DNA from 2 places in the Roseateles aquae genome. Region 1 is predicted to be linked to the other one. Evidence: predicted binding sites of a transcription regulator. Region 1 holds the regulator's gene; the other holds the start of a gene.
The links. The regulator FNR, encoded in region 1, switches genes on or off when oxygen is low (the NO sensors DNR and NnrR bind a similar motif). The targets are predictions, from matches to a motif close to TTGATNNNNATCAA.
Positions count from the first base shown of each region.

Region 2: a site for FNR is predicted at 4,756-4,769, ahead of RQP53_RS09690 (hemerythrin domain-containing protein). Genes of this name have one in related genera too.

Region 1 covers NZ_JAVXZY010000002.1:580,939-588,479, reverse strand. The annotation lists gene ccoG (cytochrome c oxidase accessory protein CcoG) at 1-1,254, shown strand, start outside; gene RQP53_RS07815 (hypothetical protein) at 1,264-1,524, shown strand; gene RQP53_RS07810 (hypothetical protein) at 1,524-1,826, shown strand; gene fnr (fumarate/nitrate reduction transcriptional regulator Fnr) at 1,907-2,641, opposite strand; gene hemN (oxygen-independent coproporphyrinogen III oxidase) at 2,830-4,239, shown strand; gene RQP53_RS07795 (urease accessory protein UreH domain-containing protein) at 4,287-5,030, shown strand; gene icd (NADP-dependent isocitrate dehydrogenase) at 5,155-6,408, shown strand; gene RQP53_RS07785 (cold-shock protein) at 6,521-6,775, opposite strand; gene clpS (ATP-dependent Clp protease adapter ClpS) at 7,010-7,375, shown strand; gene clpA (ATP-dependent Clp protease ATP-binding subunit ClpA) at 7,372-7,541, shown strand, end outside.
Region 2 covers NZ_JAVXZY010000003.1:192,881-200,421, forward strand. The annotation lists gene RQP53_RS09670 (PAS domain-containing protein) at 1-589, opposite strand, end outside; gene RQP53_RS09675 (HD domain-containing phosphohydrolase) at 582-2,060, opposite strand; gene RQP53_RS09680 (type 2 periplasmic-binding domain-containing protein) at 2,284-2,727, opposite strand; gene RQP53_RS09685 (porin) at 2,740-3,885, opposite strand; gene RQP53_RS09690 (hemerythrin domain-containing protein) at 4,107-4,694, opposite strand; gene tkt (transketolase) at 4,847-6,898, shown strand; gene RQP53_RS09700 (hypothetical protein) at 6,935-7,541, shown strand, end outside.

The sequences.
Region 1 (7,541 bases):
CAGGCGGTGCTGTTCGATCTGGGCAGCCGCCGCTTTTTCATCTTCGGCCTGGTCCTGTATCCGCAGGACTTCATTTACCTCACCGCGCTGCTGCTGATCTCAGCCTACGCGCTCTTTTTGTTTACCGCAGTCGCTGGCCGACTGTGGTGTGGCTATGCCTGCCCGCAGACGGTCTATACCGAGATCTTCATGTGGGTGGAGCACAAGTTCGAAGGCGACCGCGCCGCGCGCATGAAGCTGGACGCCGGCCCCTGGACCTTCGAAAAACTCTGGCGCAAGACCGGCAAGCAGGCGACATGGATCGCCATTGGCTTGTGGACCGGCTTTACCTTTGTTGGCTACTTCACGCCGCTGCAGACGCTGGCCGCTGAAGTGCGCAGCCTCTCGCTGGGGCCCTGGGAGCTGTTCTGGGTGCTGTTCTACGGCTTTGCCACTTACGGCAACGCTGGCTATATGCGTGAGCAGGTCTGCAAATACATGTGTCCTTACGCGCGCTTTCAAAGCGCGATGTTTGACAAGGACACGCTGATCATCAGCTACGAAGCCGAGCGTGGCGAACCGCGCGGCTCACGCAGCAAGAAGGCCGATCCCAAGGCGCTGGGCCTGGGCGAGTGCATCGACTGCACCTTGTGCGTGCAGGTCTGCCCGACCGGCATCGACATTCGCAAGGGCCTGCAATACGAGTGCATAGGCTGCGCGGCCTGCATCGACGTTTGCGACGGCGTGATGGACAAGATGGGCTACCCGCGTGGCCTGATCCGCTACGACACACAGAACGGCATGGCCCAGCACCTCGGCCGAGGGCAGTTGCTGCGTCGGATGTTCCGGCCTCGCGTGCTGATCTACACCGGCATCCTGTTCCTGGTGTGTGTGGCCTTGCTGGTCAGCATTGCCACCCGGATGCCCTTCAAGGTTGATGTGGTCCGGGATCGCGCCTCACTGGCTCGGCTGGTCGATGATGGCTACATCGAGAATGTCTACCGGCTGCAGATCATGAACGCAACGGAAACGCCGCAGCGCTACACCGTGCAGGCCACTGGCCTGCCGGGTTTGAAGCTGACGCAGCCCGTCGAAGTCACCGTGGCAGCGGCCGAAGCACGCTGGTTGTCGCTGGCGCTGCGCGTGCCACCCGAGGCTGCTGCCCAGGCGGGCGCCGGCGCGCATGAGATCCATTTCGATATTCAGCGCGAAGCGCAGGCGGGTGATGCCGCCCGCGCGCTGCGCGAGAAATCAACTTTTGTGGTTCCCCGATAGGAGAGGCAGATGCCGACATCAACGCAAAGCGAGCAAGAGTACGGCCAGCGCAAGGCCTCCTGGTGGCGCGAGAAGATGATGTGGCTGGTTGTGGGTGGCCCGTCGGTGGTCGTCGTGGCCAGTTTCATCACGCTCGCGCTGGCGCTGAAATTCCCCGATCCGGTGATTGAAAAGAGCGACCGGCTTTCGGCTGACAGCGTCACCGAGCAGAGTGCGGCCATGCAGCCGGCAGTCAAGGCACGCAATCACGCGGCCACGGGCGGTCAGTGATGCTGGCCCCGACCTCCCAGCGCATTCCCGAACGTCCGGGCCTGGGACGTTGGGCCATGTATGTGCTGTGGCCAGCCTTTCTGATGGCCGGCGTGACCGAGGCGCTGGTGTTTGCCGTCATCGATCCCAGTGATCTGAGCTGGTTCGGTCAGCAGCCGATGGACTTGTCCCGGCAGGCCATCTACACGCTGAGCTTCCTGATTTTCTGGGCCCTGATCAGCCTGGCGGCCAGCCTGACGCTGGCGCTGGCCACCTTGCCCGAGCCGCCGGATGACGCCCATCCGCGAGGCTGGCCACGCTGAGCGCCATCATCTGATCAGCCCTAAAACGAAACCCGCCACAGGCGGGTTTCGTCTTTGTTCAGCCCGCAGGCTGTGGCCGATCAGCAGTGTGCGCTGTTGACCAGCTTTTGCAGGCCGGCCTGATCGATGATGCGGATCTGGCGCTGCTTGACCTCCAACAGCCCTTCGTCCTGGAACTTGGAGAAGGTGCGGCTGACCGTTTCCAGCTTCAGGCCCAGATAGCTGCCGATTTCTTCACGTGTCATGCGCAGCACCAGGGCCGAGGCCGAGAAACCGCGGGCCTGCAGGCGCTGAGTGAGGTTCAGCAAGAAGGCGGCCAGTCGTTCTTCGGCACGCATTGAGCCCAGCAGCAGCATCACGCCATGGTCGCGGACGATCTCACGGCTCATGATCTTGTGGAACTGGTGCTGCAGATCGGTGAACTCGCGCGACAGCTCTTCCAACTGACCGTAGGGAATCACACAGACCTGCGAGTCTTCCAGCGCGACGGCATCGCAGGAGTGGCGGTCATTGCTGATGCCGTCCAGACCCAGCAGTTCGCCCGCCATCTGAAAGCCGGTGACCTGATCGCGACCGTCTTCGGCCGAGATGCAGGTCTTGAAAAAGCCGGTGCGAACGGCGTAAAGCGATTGGAACGAGTCGCCGCTGCGGAACAGCGTATCGCCCCGGTTGACGTTGCGGCGGGTGGCCACCAGCTGATCCAGACGTTCGAGGTCGCCCGAGTTCAGTCCAACGGGCAGACACAACTCGCGCAAATTGCAGCTGGAGCAGGCGACCTTGAAGGGCTCGGATTTGATCGGCGGGATGGCATTCATGTGGCGCATTATGGGCTGGGCAGCGCTCTTTGCACCAATGCCGTTGCCGCTTTGCACATCGTTTGCCAGATGGGAATCGGAATTGAACATGACCATCCTCAAGAATTGGGGGCATTGTTTACCCGGGCTTGCCCAGCAAGCTTGACCTGGGTCAAACCCCGCGCGCGCAGGCTTGGCACCATGGCGACATGGAATCTCAAACCGCTGACAGCCTGCCGGGCATCACCGAGGAAGTCTTGCGTCGCTTCGACGTCTCTGGGCCGCGCTACACCTCTTATCCCACCGCCGATCGCTTTGTCGAGGCTTTCACCGCCGAGCAGTACCGCCAGGCCCTGGTGCAACGCGCCGAGGGCGGCATGGTGGGTGGCGGCACGCCACTGTCGGTCTATGTGCACATTCCATTCTGCGAATCGGTGTGCTACTACTGTGCCTGCAACAAGGTCATCACCAAGCATCACGACAAGGCCGCCGAGTATCTTGATGCTTTGGTCATGGAGATGGACCTGACGGTGGCGCAGCTGCAGCGCACGCAGACGGTGTCGCAGCTGCATCTGGGCGGCGGCTCGCCGACCTTCCTCAGCGATGCCGAGCTGACGCGGCTGATGCAGGACATTCGCGCCCGATTCAAGCTGGCGCCCGGCGCCGAGGTGTCGATCGAGGTGGATCCGCGCACCGTCACCGAGCAGCGCCTGCGTCATCTGCGCGAGCTGGGTTTCAACCGCTTGAGCTTTGGCGTGCAGGACTTCGATCCGGCGGTGCAAAAAGCCGTGCACCGTGTTCAGAGCTTCGAGAGCGTCGCCACCTTGATGGCGCAGTCGCGCGAGCTGGGCTTCGAGTCGACCAATGTCGACCTGATCTACGGCCTGCCGCAGCAAACCCCGGAATCGTTCGCCCGCACCATCGCCCAGGTGGCAGCGTTGAAGCCGGATCGTATTGCGCTCTATGGCTATGCCCATCTGCCGCAGCGCTTCAAGCCGCAGCGCCGCATCGACGCCGCATTGCTGCCGGTCGCGGGCGACAAGGTGCGCATGCTGTCTGGCGCCATCAGCGGTTTCCTTGGCCACGGCTACACCTATATCGGCATGGACCACTTCGCGCTGCCGACCGATTCGCTGTCGGTCGCCAAGCGCCAGGGGCGGCTGCATCGCAACTTCCAGGGCTACAGCACCCATGCGGATTGCGACCTGATCGGCCTGGGCGTCTCGGCCATTGGCCGTGTTGGCGCCACCTACAGCCAGAACGCCAAGGAGCTGCCGGAGTATTACGACACGCTGCGCCAGGGGCAATTACCCATCGTGCGCGGCCTGGCGCTGAGCCGTGACGATCTAGTGCGCCGGGCCATGATCATGGCGCTGATGTGCCAGGGGCGGGTGGAGTTCGAATCGATCGAGCTGGCCCATCTGATCAAGGTGCGCGACTACTTCAAGGCTGAGTTGGAGCAGCTCGCCTCGCTGGCCGAGACCGGTCTGGTCGTCGTCGAGCCGGAAGCCATTCAGGTGACGGCCATGGGCTGGTACTTTGTCCGTGCCGTGGCCATGGTGTTCGATCGCTATTTGCAGGCCGATCGCAACCGCGCACGCTTTTCGCGCATCATCTAGGCTCAGCCGCGGATCAGACGCGGCGGTTTCAAACGAGGCCCTGGCAAATGGATGCAGCCCTGGCCGGCTCGGCGCTCCTGATGGGCCTGGCCGGTTCTCCTCATTGCGTGGCGATGTGCGGCGCTGCCTGTGCGGCGCTCGGCGGCGGCGCGTCTGGCGCTCAGGGCTCCGGCCTGCTCATGCGGCCGGCGATGCTCAGCCTGCAGGCCGGTCGCTTGCTCAGTTATTCGCTGGGCGGCGCTGTTGCCGCTTCCAGCGTCAGCATGCTGGCCTATTGGGGGCAGGCGGCAGCCTGGTTGCGGCCTTTCTGGGTGATGCTGCATCTGGCGGCCCTGGGGCTGGGTCTCTTTCTGCTCCGGCGTGGCCGGCAGCCGCAGTGGTTGGATGGCTTGGGGCGAGGGCGCTCGCCTTCAGCAGCCAACACGGCCTCGGTGGCCATCGTGGGCCTGCGGGGTGGGCAGCGGGCGGTGTCAGCGCCTGCCCGGGCGGGCCTGGCCGGGCTGGCCTGGCTGGCCTGGCCTTGCGGCTTGCTGCAGTCGGCGCTGGTGGTTGCGGCCCTGGCGTCAGGGCCGGCGCAAGGCGCGGCGGTGATGGCCTGTTTTGCGCTGGGCTCAGCGCTGGGCCTGCTGGTGGGGCCTGCGGCGCTGTGGCGGCTGCTGAGGCTGGGCCAGCTTGACGAGGCGCGCGGCTATGCCTGGGCGGTACGGCTGGCCGGACTGGGGTTGCTGCTGAGCTCGGGCTGGGCGCTGGGCCACGGCATCTGGGCGCAGATCGCCGCCTTCTGCAGCTGATTGGAACGGCCGTCAATGCAGAGTTGTCCGGCTATCAGTTCCCTGCAAGCATCACTGGCTTAGAATCGTTTTTTTACGGCGGTACCCACCGCACCAACCTCGCGACTTGCGGAGACGACTACACATGTACCAACACATCAAGGTGCCCGAAGGCGGCCAGAAGATCACGGTCAACGCTGACTTCTCCCTGAATGTGCCCGACCAGCCCATCATTCCTTACATCGAAGGTGATGGCACGGGCTTTGACATCACCCCGGTGATGATCAAGGTGGTCGACGCCGCAGTGGCCAAGGCCTACGGCGGCAAGAAGAAGATCCACTGGATGGAGATCTATGCCGGCGAGAAGTCGACCAAGGTCTACGGCCCCGATGTGTGGCTGCCCGAAGAGACGCTGCAAGTCCTGAAGGACTATGTGGTGTCGATCAAGGGCCCGCTGACCACCCCGGTTGGAGGCGGCATCCGCTCGCTGAACGTGGCACTGCGTCAGGAGCTGGACCTCTACGTCTGCCTGCGCCCGGTTCGTTATTTCAAGGGTGTGCCTTCGCCGGTTAAGGAACCGCACAAGACGGACATGGTGATCTTCCGTGAGAACTCGGAAGACATCTACGCCGGCATCGAATTCGAAGCGCAGAGCGACAAGGCCAAGAAGCTGATCAAGTTCCTGCAGGACGAATTCGGCGTCAAGAAGATCCGCTTCCCGGAAACCTCGGGTATCGGCATCAAGCCGGTGTCCAAGGAAGGTACCGAGCGCCTGGTGCGCAAGGCCATCCAGTACGCCATCGACAATGACAAGCCCAGCGTGACCATCGTGCACAAGGGCAACATCATGAAGTTCACTGAAGGCGGTTTCCGTGACTGGGCCTATGGTCTGGCGCAAACCGAATTCGGTGCTGAACTGATCGACGGCGGCCCGTGGTGCAAGTTCAAGAATCCCAAGACGGGCAAGGACATCGTCATCAAGGATTCGATCGCTGACGCCTTCCTGCAGCAGATCCTGCTGCGTCCGGCCGAATACTCGGTGATCGCGACGCTGAACCTGAACGGCGACTACGTCTCCGACGCGCTGGCAGCTCAAGTCGGTGGCATCGGCATCGCCCCGGGTGCGAACCTGAGCGACTCCGTCGCCATGTTCGAAGCCACCCACGGTACCGCCCCCAAGTACGCAGGCAAGGACTATGTGAACCCCGGTTCCGAAATCCTGTCGGCCGAAATGATGCTGCGCCATATGGGCTGGATCGAAGCAGCTGACCTGATCATCTCCTCGATGGAAAAGTCCATCCTGTCGAAGAAGGTGACCTACGACTTCGCCCGCCTGCTTGATGGCGCGACACAAGTCTCCTGCTCCGGTTTCGGTCAGGTGATGATCGACCATATGTGATGACCCCGCGCCGGCCCTATGCCGGTGCCGAGGCAACGCAGAAAGCCCGCTCTGAGCGGGCTTTTGTCATTCAGGCACCGCTCGCGCGGCGCCGGCAGACGGTTGGGGCGCCTCAGGCGGCGACGCCGGCGCTCTGCATATCGGCCAGACTGTGCGCGGCGGCTTCCATCGGCGTGATGTTCTGAGCCAGCTGCCCCTTGGGCCCCTGGATCAGCTCAAAGCTGACTTTGCTGCCTTGCTTCAGGGTACGAAACCCTTCCATCTGGATTGCAGAAAAATGGGCAAAGACATCGTCTCCGCCCTGCTCGGGTTCGATAAAGCCAAAACCCTTGGCGTCATTGAACCACTTGACAGTTCCTTGTGGCATTTCCTTCTCCATCCCGGTGTCTAACGCACCGGGGCGGATTCTGAAATCAGTGTCACCCAGATGTCAATTGAGGAACTGCCCGGGGGTGTCGATCGGCATGCGCCGTCTCGGGCAGGCCTGTGCAGTGAAATAAGGCGCGCTTGCCGTCCATCTCAACTTGTGCCGTGTCGGGGTCTTGACGGAAGATGGCCTTGGCTCCATGTGAGGGCTTATGCCTGTCTATAGAATCGGCTCATGCCAGATCTTCCCAACCAGCCTCCCGTGCCGCCGGGTAGCGTGCCGGGCCTTGTTCCCGACCGCGACGGTGAGGGCACGACCACCCTGGAGCGCGTGCCGCAAAAGACCGAGCCTCCGCGTCTCTACCAGGTGTTGATGCTCAATGACGATTTCACGCCGATGGAGTTTGTCGTGATGGTGCTTCAGGAATATTTCCGCCATGACCTGGATACGGCCACCCAGATCATGCTGAAGATCCATCACGATGGTCGCGGTGTCTGTGGTGTGTTCACCAAGGACGTGGCAGCGACCAAGGTCGAATTGGTGCTGGCCGCCGCAAGGCGTGCCGGCCATCCTTTGCAGTGCATTATGGAGGCCGCATGATTGCGCAAGAGCTTGAAGTCAGCCTGCACATGGCGTTTGTCGAGGCGCGTCAGCAGCGCCACGAGTTCATCACCGTGGAGCATCTGCTGATGGCACTGCTGGACAACCCGTCCGCAGCCGAAGTCCTGCGGGCCTGTTCCGCCAATATCGATGATCTGCGCAAGAG
Region 2 (7,541 bases), on a different contig from region 1:
CGCTGGCTTCCACACCAGTGAGCTGCGCGCAGGCGGCATTCCAGTGCGAGATGCGGCCGGCGCTGTCCAGCACAAAGGTGGGCGCCGGGTTGCTCTCGAGGATCTGCTGCATCACCCGGCCGATCTCGAGCAGGCTGTTCTGCACATGGCGGATGTCGCTCAGATCCTGGCAGGTGACGACGACCAAGCGGCCCTGCGGGCTGTTGATGCTGCGCGCGCTGATCTCCAGCTGGCGCACCGAGCCATTGGCGGTCAGGGCCTCGCATTCCAGCGCCGGCAGCTGCTCGCTGTCCTTCATGCAGCGTTCGCCGTAGTCCTGCAGCTGGGCCAGGCTGGCTTCTGCGGCCCAGCCGTAGTGAGGCATGCGCCGCAGCTCGGCCAGCCCATAGCCCAGCAGTCTTTGCATCGCCGTGTTGGCATAGATGATGCGCAGGCCGGCGTGAATCAGGACCGGCGCCGTGATGGCCTCGAAGGCGAGCACATAGCCTTCGTCAAGCAGCTGATCTGAGGCCTCTGGCAAGGCCGTGGCCCGCGCGGCGATGGCGCTGCTGCCGGCGGGCGGCGTGGGCGAGAGGTCGAACTCAAGCATGTTGCACCGGCTGTGCCGCGGTTCGCGCTGGCGCGCGTGCCGCTCCGTCTTTCTTGACGAAGAAGACCAGCTCGACGTTGTCGCGCTGGGCCAGTTCCTGCACCTGCTTGACCAGCGGCGCACTGAAGCGGAAGCCCGCCGGCAGCAGCAGCGAGCCATGCGGACTCAGCAGATCGCGCGCCAGCACCATGCCGGGCCGCAGGCCGGCGGCGAGCACCTCCTGGTCCTGGCCCTGCTCCAGCGCCAGCTCGGCCATGGCTTTGTCGAAGGCGGCCAGCACCTCGGCGTCATAGCGTTGCTCGCCGCCCTCATGGATGGCCTTGCAGGCGTCTTCGGTCGAGAACACCTTTTCGGCCAGCTTGCCGGCGATCAGCGATTCATAGGTGCTGGCGATGTTGATGATCTGCGAGCCCAGCGGCACCTCGTAGCCGGACAGCCCGTCGGGATAGCCCTTGCCATCGATGCGTTCGTGCTGTGAGCGGATCAGGATGGCGGTCTGGCGCAGCCGGCCCAGCGGCATCAGCGCGGCCTGGGCCTGCACCGGATGCTGCTTGTAGCGGCTGAACTCGGCGCCGTTCATCAGCGAGACGGTCTTGCGCATCAGCTCATCGGGCAGGCCGATCTTGCCGACCTCATGCAGGAGCCCGGCGTTGTAGATGTCGGTCTCTTCAATGCCGCTGATCTGCAGCTGCTGCGCGATGCGCCGGGCCAGCGTGGCGACGCGGTGGCCGTGGCCGGCAACGCTGCCGTCGCGCAGTTCCAGCAGGCCGGAGAACACGCTGATGGACAGCGCAAAGTTCTCCTCCAGCTGCAGATTGGCGGCGTTCAACTTTTCGTTGGCCTTTTCCATCTCGGCATGGCTGGCGGCCAGCTGCGTCATCGCCAGTTCCAGCTCGCGGGTGCGTTCGGCAACGCGGCGTTCCAGCTCTTCGTTCACACCGGCCAGCTGGCTGTTGGCCTGTTGTAGCTGCGCGTTGACGGCCTGCAGTTCGTCGTTGGCGCCCTGGAGCAAACCGTTGACGTCCTGGAGCTCCTTGTTCTGCGACAGCGTCAGTTCGCTCAAGCGCTGGTTTTCCAGCTCCAGCCGCTGCCGCTTCAGGCCATCGCTGACGCAGAGCTGGATGTCGTGATCGTCCCAGGGCTTGGAAATGTAGCGATGGATCTCGCCCCGGTTGATCGCGCCAATGGTCGAGCTGATATCGGCATAGCCGGTCAACAGGATGCGCACCACCTTCGGCCAGCGCTGCCGCACCTGTTCGAGGAACTGCACGCCATCCATCTCGGGCATGCGCATATCGGAGATGACCAGATCGACGGGCTCGGTCTCCAGCAGCGCCAGGCCGGCGGCACCGCCTTCGGCGGTGAGGATGCGCAGATCGGGCTTGCGCAGCTGGCGGCGCAGCGCGCTGAGGATGGAGGGCTCATCGTCAACCAGCAGGATGGTGGCCGGGGCAGGACGGTCGTCGCTCATGGGGCTCGCTCCTGGCGGTGCCTTGCGATGGCTCCTACGCCATCAACCAGGACGCCGCCCTCTGGGTTTGGGCCCCAGTCTGCTCCGAAATGATTTAAATGATTTATCTGTTATTTTTGCGGCGTTAAATTCGTCACGGCAGGCGCACGCTTGTGGTGACGCCAGCATCAAAAAAAGCCATGCAGCTGCAGCTGGCATGGCTTTGCTTGGGAGGAGGCGGGAGTCAGCGCTTGACGGCCTTCACCGTGGCATTGACCTTGCCGGATTCGATATAGCCGATGGCGCCTGGCGTGCTGGCGACGAATTTGAGCACGGCGTCATCACCATCGACCTCCTTCGGCGGCTTGGCGCCGCCGGTGAAGATCTGCCGCGCCCACAGGGCCTTCAGTTGCGAGGAGGTCTTCTTCAGCACCTTGCCGTTGAAATCCTCACGCGCTGCTGCGCCTTCCTTCTGGTCGACCGGCACCGCCTCGGCGCCGCCGGGAAAGGTCTTGGTCTGGCCCAGAAAGATCTTGCTGATCGATTCGTCGTCCAGCGCGGCCGCATTGCTCGGATGGACGATGACCACCGCATCGGCCAGGGCCAGGCCGCTGGCGCTCAGCAGGCCCAGGCCCAGACCAAGGGTCATGGCGCAGCCATGCATCAGGGAGTGCAATTTGCTTGTCATGCTCTAGCCCCTTCAGAAGACCACGTCGTAGGAGACGGTGACCACCTTGCGGACCGTGTCGGTGCCGTTCAGATAGTCCCAGCGGCTGCGGTCGTACTGGGCTTTCAGCGAGCTGGAATCGCTCAGCTGGTAGCGCAGCGTCAGGCCGATCAGCCGGTCCTTCTCCTGCAGGGTTTCGAAGGCGTTGTCGTAAGCCTTGAGCTGGCTGAAGGTGATCATCGGTGTGAACTTGTCGATGCGGTAACCCACGCCCAGCAGAAAGCCGTAGTAGCTGCCACGAGCTGGCGAGCGGTCGACCTTGGACATCTCGCTGCGGGCAATCCAGTCGCCCTTGTCGATGCCAAGGGACAGGGCCAGGAAGGACTGCGGCGAACTGCGGCCGAACTGGGTCGGATCCGGGCTGACCTGCACGCCGTTCTGCGTCATGCGCTGCTTGGACTTGTTGTAGGCGATCCGGGCGGTGAACCAGTCGCGGTTCACCTCCAGATCAACGCCCCACATATTGTCCCAGTCGATGTCGGTCGGCGTCGGGCTGGCCAGCCGGTTGATCGGGTTGTCCTTGGTGTGTTCCTGCCCGATATAGGCGTTGGACTTGACCGCCCAGCCGGCGATATCGCTGCGGTAGGTGATGTTGGCGCCGTTGTAGTTGACGACCGCCCAACCGTACACATCGGGCGGCACGCGCACCCAGTTGTAGGCGAAGCTGACGTCCTGGAAGTCGGAGTAGAGGAACAGCGGCAGGCGCTTGCGGCCGGCCTGAATGGTCCACTGCGGGGTCAGGTTGTAGGACAGATAGGCCCACTCCAGCTCGACCTTGGCTTTCTTCGCCGCATGGCGTGCCATGCCTTGGGCGGTGAAGGACCACTTGTCGTCAAAGGTCCAGTTGCCCTGCAGGCCCAGGCGCGACTCTGGCGCCAGCGACCATTTGTTCTCGATCACCGTGCCGTGCGAGAAATCGGAGATGAAGCAGGGGCAGTTGCTCCATTGCGTGGGCTCGGGGTAGCCGATGTCTTCGCCCGAGCCGCTGATCACCTTGCTGGCGCTCAGATTGGCAAAGCCCGAATAACTGAAGTCGACCGCACCTGCCAGCGTGCTGATGCCAGCCAGGCTCAATGCTGCGAGCAGCTGTGTCGGTTTCACCGGCCTTGGAGTTCTCATCGTCTGTCCTTCCAACGTGTGAGTGGCGCCAGCGCGTGCGACGCCTGATGAGCGCCCCGACGGGCCGGAGGCTCCGGCCCCAACCCCGATCAGGGGAGAAACAAGCCGGGGCAGCGGACTTTGCTTCTGTTGCGATTCTTCGGTCGCTTTGATGAATTCCTTCGGCAATGAATGGCTGTGACTTGCACCGCTTTTCCGGCTTTTGAGCGCGCTGCGTTTGATCAATCTAGCGCTGGCCCATAGCCCAGCGGCGCTGGCAATGCATTGAGGATGCGATCCAGCACGGCGCGGTAGGTCTCGTCGGCGGCATGGCCAGCCAGCGGATCGCGATTGGCGGCGAAGGCCTCATCAAGGTCGTACCAGTCGGCCGGCTGCAGTACCTTTTGCGCCAACGGCAGGATCTCGCGCTCCTCGATCGCCATATGTTGCAGATAGGCCTGCACATAGCGCTGAGCCAGCGCCTCAAAGGCCTCGCGACGCGGCTCGCCCATCATCTCGAAGGCCAGCAGGCTGTGCTCCAGCTCGCGAATGGCGCGTTCGCCGCGGGCGTGGTCCTGATCGAGCTGGTCCAGCACCTCGCGGCACTCCGGCGCCCGCGCACGTAGCACCGGAAACAGCAGCTGCGATTCCTTGGGATGGTGCAGCCGTTCCGGGAATTCATCGACGTAGAACAGCATCGCGCGCAGCGCGGCGAAATCGGGCAGCGTCTGCTGGCGGCGGTGCTCGGCCAGCAGCAAGGGGATGGAGCGCAGCATTGCGGCGAGCGCCTGATGCTCGTCCTGGATCACGCGCAGGGTCAGCGGTTTCATGACAGTCTCCGGCCAGTCTGTTGTTGTCCCGCAAGACTGCGCCCGGGCGTCACGCAGGGCTTTGAGATGGGTCAAGGCCTGCCCATCTCCGTGCCGCGCCAAGAGGCAAGTAAAATGCCTGGTTTACCCGCAACTCCAGGCCCGCACCCACCATGGCTCAAACCGCTGCAAGCACCTCCACCCTGATGGCCAACGCCATCCGCGCACTGGCCATGGACGCCGTGCAGCAAGCCAACTCCGGCCACCCGGGTGCACCGATGGGCATGGCCGATATCGCGGTGGCCCTGTGGGACCGCCATCTGCGCCACAACCCGAGCAATCCGCAATGGGCCGACCGCGACCGCTTCGTGCTGTCCAACGGCCATGGCTCGATGCTGATCTACGCGCTGCTGCACCTGACCGGCTACGCCCTGCCGATCGAGGAGCTGCGGGCCTTCCGTCAGCTGCACAGCAAGACCCCGGGCCACCCGGAAGTGGGCATCACCCCGGGCGTCGAGACGACCACTGGCCCGCTGGGTCAGGGCATCACCAACGCCGTGGGCCTGGCGCTGGCCGAGAAGATGCTGGCCAAGGAATTCAACCGTGATGGCCACGCCATCGTCGACCACCACACCTACGTCTTCCTCGGCGACGGCTGCCTGATGGAAGGCATCAGCCACGAGGCCTGCTCGCTGGCCGGCGCCTGGAAGCTGAACAAGCTGATCGCCATCTACGACGACAACGGCATCTCGATCGACGGCCAGGTCGCGCCCTGGTTCATCGACAACACCGCCCAGCGTTTCGAAGCCTATGGCTGGGACGTGATCGGCCCGGTCGACGGCCATGACATCGACGCCGTTGACGCCGCCATCGCCCAGGCCAAGAAGAGCAGCGCCAAGCCGACGCTGATCATCGCCAAGACCCATATCGGCAAGGGCAGCCCGAACCGCGCCAACACCGCCAAGGCCCATGGCGAACCGCTGGGCGCCGAGGAAATCAAGCTGACCCGCGAGCAGCTGGGCTGGAACCACGAACCCTTCCAGATTCCCGCCGAGGTCTACGCCGGTTGGGATGCCAAGGCGCGCGGCGCGGCGCTGGAGCAGAGCTGGGACGAGCGCTTCGACACCTACGCCACCGCCCACCCCGAACTGGCCGCCGAGTTCGCCCGCCGCATTGCCGGCGTGCTGCCGGCCAATTTCGCTCAGGTCGCCGTCGATGCGGTGATCGCCGCCCATGGCAAGGCCGAGACCGTGGCCAGCCGCAAGGCCAGCCAGCTGGCACTGGAAGCCTTCACCGCCGCGCTGCCCGAACTGCTCGGCGGCTCGGCCGACCTGACCGGCTCCAACCTGACCAACACCAAGTCGACGCCGGCCTTCCGCGTCGAGGCCGATGGCAGCGCCAACGGCGGCCGCCACATCAACTACGGCGTGCGCGAGTTCGGCATGGCCGCCATCATGAATGGCGTGGCCCTGCACGGCGGCTACATCCCCTACGGCGGTACCTTCCTGACCTTCAGCGACTACAGCCGCAATGCCATCCGCATGGCCGCGCTGATGAAGCAGCGCGTCATCCATGTGTTCACCCACGATTCCATCGGCCTCGGTGAAGACGGCCCGACCCACCAGTCGATCGAGCATGTCGCCTCGCTGCGCCTGATCCCGGGCCTGGACGTCTGGCGCCCGGCCGACACCACCGAAACCGTGGTTGCCTGGACGATGGCCATCGGCAATGCCCAGCGCCCCAGCGTGCTGGCCCTGTCGCGCCAGAACCTGCCCTACGCGCCCAAGACGGCGGTCGACGACATCGCCAAGGGCGGCTATGTGCTGGCCGAGCCCAGCGACGCCGGCCTGAAGAAGAAGCCCAAGGGCGTCATCATCGCCACCGGCTCCGAAGTGCAGCTGGCCCTGCAGGCGCAAGCCACGCTGGCCCAGCAAGGCATCCCGGTGCGCGTGGTGTCCATGCCCTCGACCAATGTCTTCGACCGCCAGGACCGCGACTACAAGAAGGCCGTGCTGCCCGAGGGCCTGCCCCGCGTGGCCGTCGAAATGGGCGTCAGCGACTTCTGGTGGAAGTACGGCGTGTCGGCCGTTGTCGGCATCGACAGCTACGGCGAATCGGCCCCGGCCCCAGTGCTGTTCAAGCACTTCGGTTTCACCGCCGAGAATGTGGTGGACACCGTCAAGGTCGCGCTGGGCGTGGCCAAGCTGAAGGGCAAGAAGCGCTGAGCGTTTCAACAGATCCAATTCAATGAGGGAGACCGCTTGAACCACCCATCGAAGAAGCAGGGGTTTGAGCGCATCGTGGCCGTGCTGGGCTTGGCTGTTGCCCTGGGCACCTGTGCGCATGCGCAGACGCAGGACGTATCGCCGCCATCGCCGGCACACGCGCTGAGCTGCTTGCAGCGGCCAGAGCGTGCGCCGCAATATCCGTCCAAGCACAGCTACGACAACACGCCGGGCTTTATGCGCCTGCAGCTGCAGTTTGCCAAGCCGGATGAAGGGCCGACCGTGCGGGTGCTGTCAAACACCGCGCGGGAAGACATGCAGGACGTGGTGATGCGCTATGTGGAGCGTTACCGCTTGCCCTGTCTAACGCCCACTGACGGGATCGTCAGCGCGGTGCAGGAGTTCAGCTTCAGCAACAGCGATTTGGCGCCGCTTCCCTACGACGAGGAGGGCGCCCGGCGCCCGGCCTTCTGTATCGTGATGCCGCGCAAGGATGTGGAGCCGCCGTCGATGCTGGGCAATAGCGTCAGCCATATCGTCGCGACCGCTGCCTTCAGCGGTGATGGCGAATCGCCGCCAGAGGTCAAGATCATCCATTCCAGTGGCACGGGCGCGATGGAGGCGCTGGTGCGCGAGCGGCTGG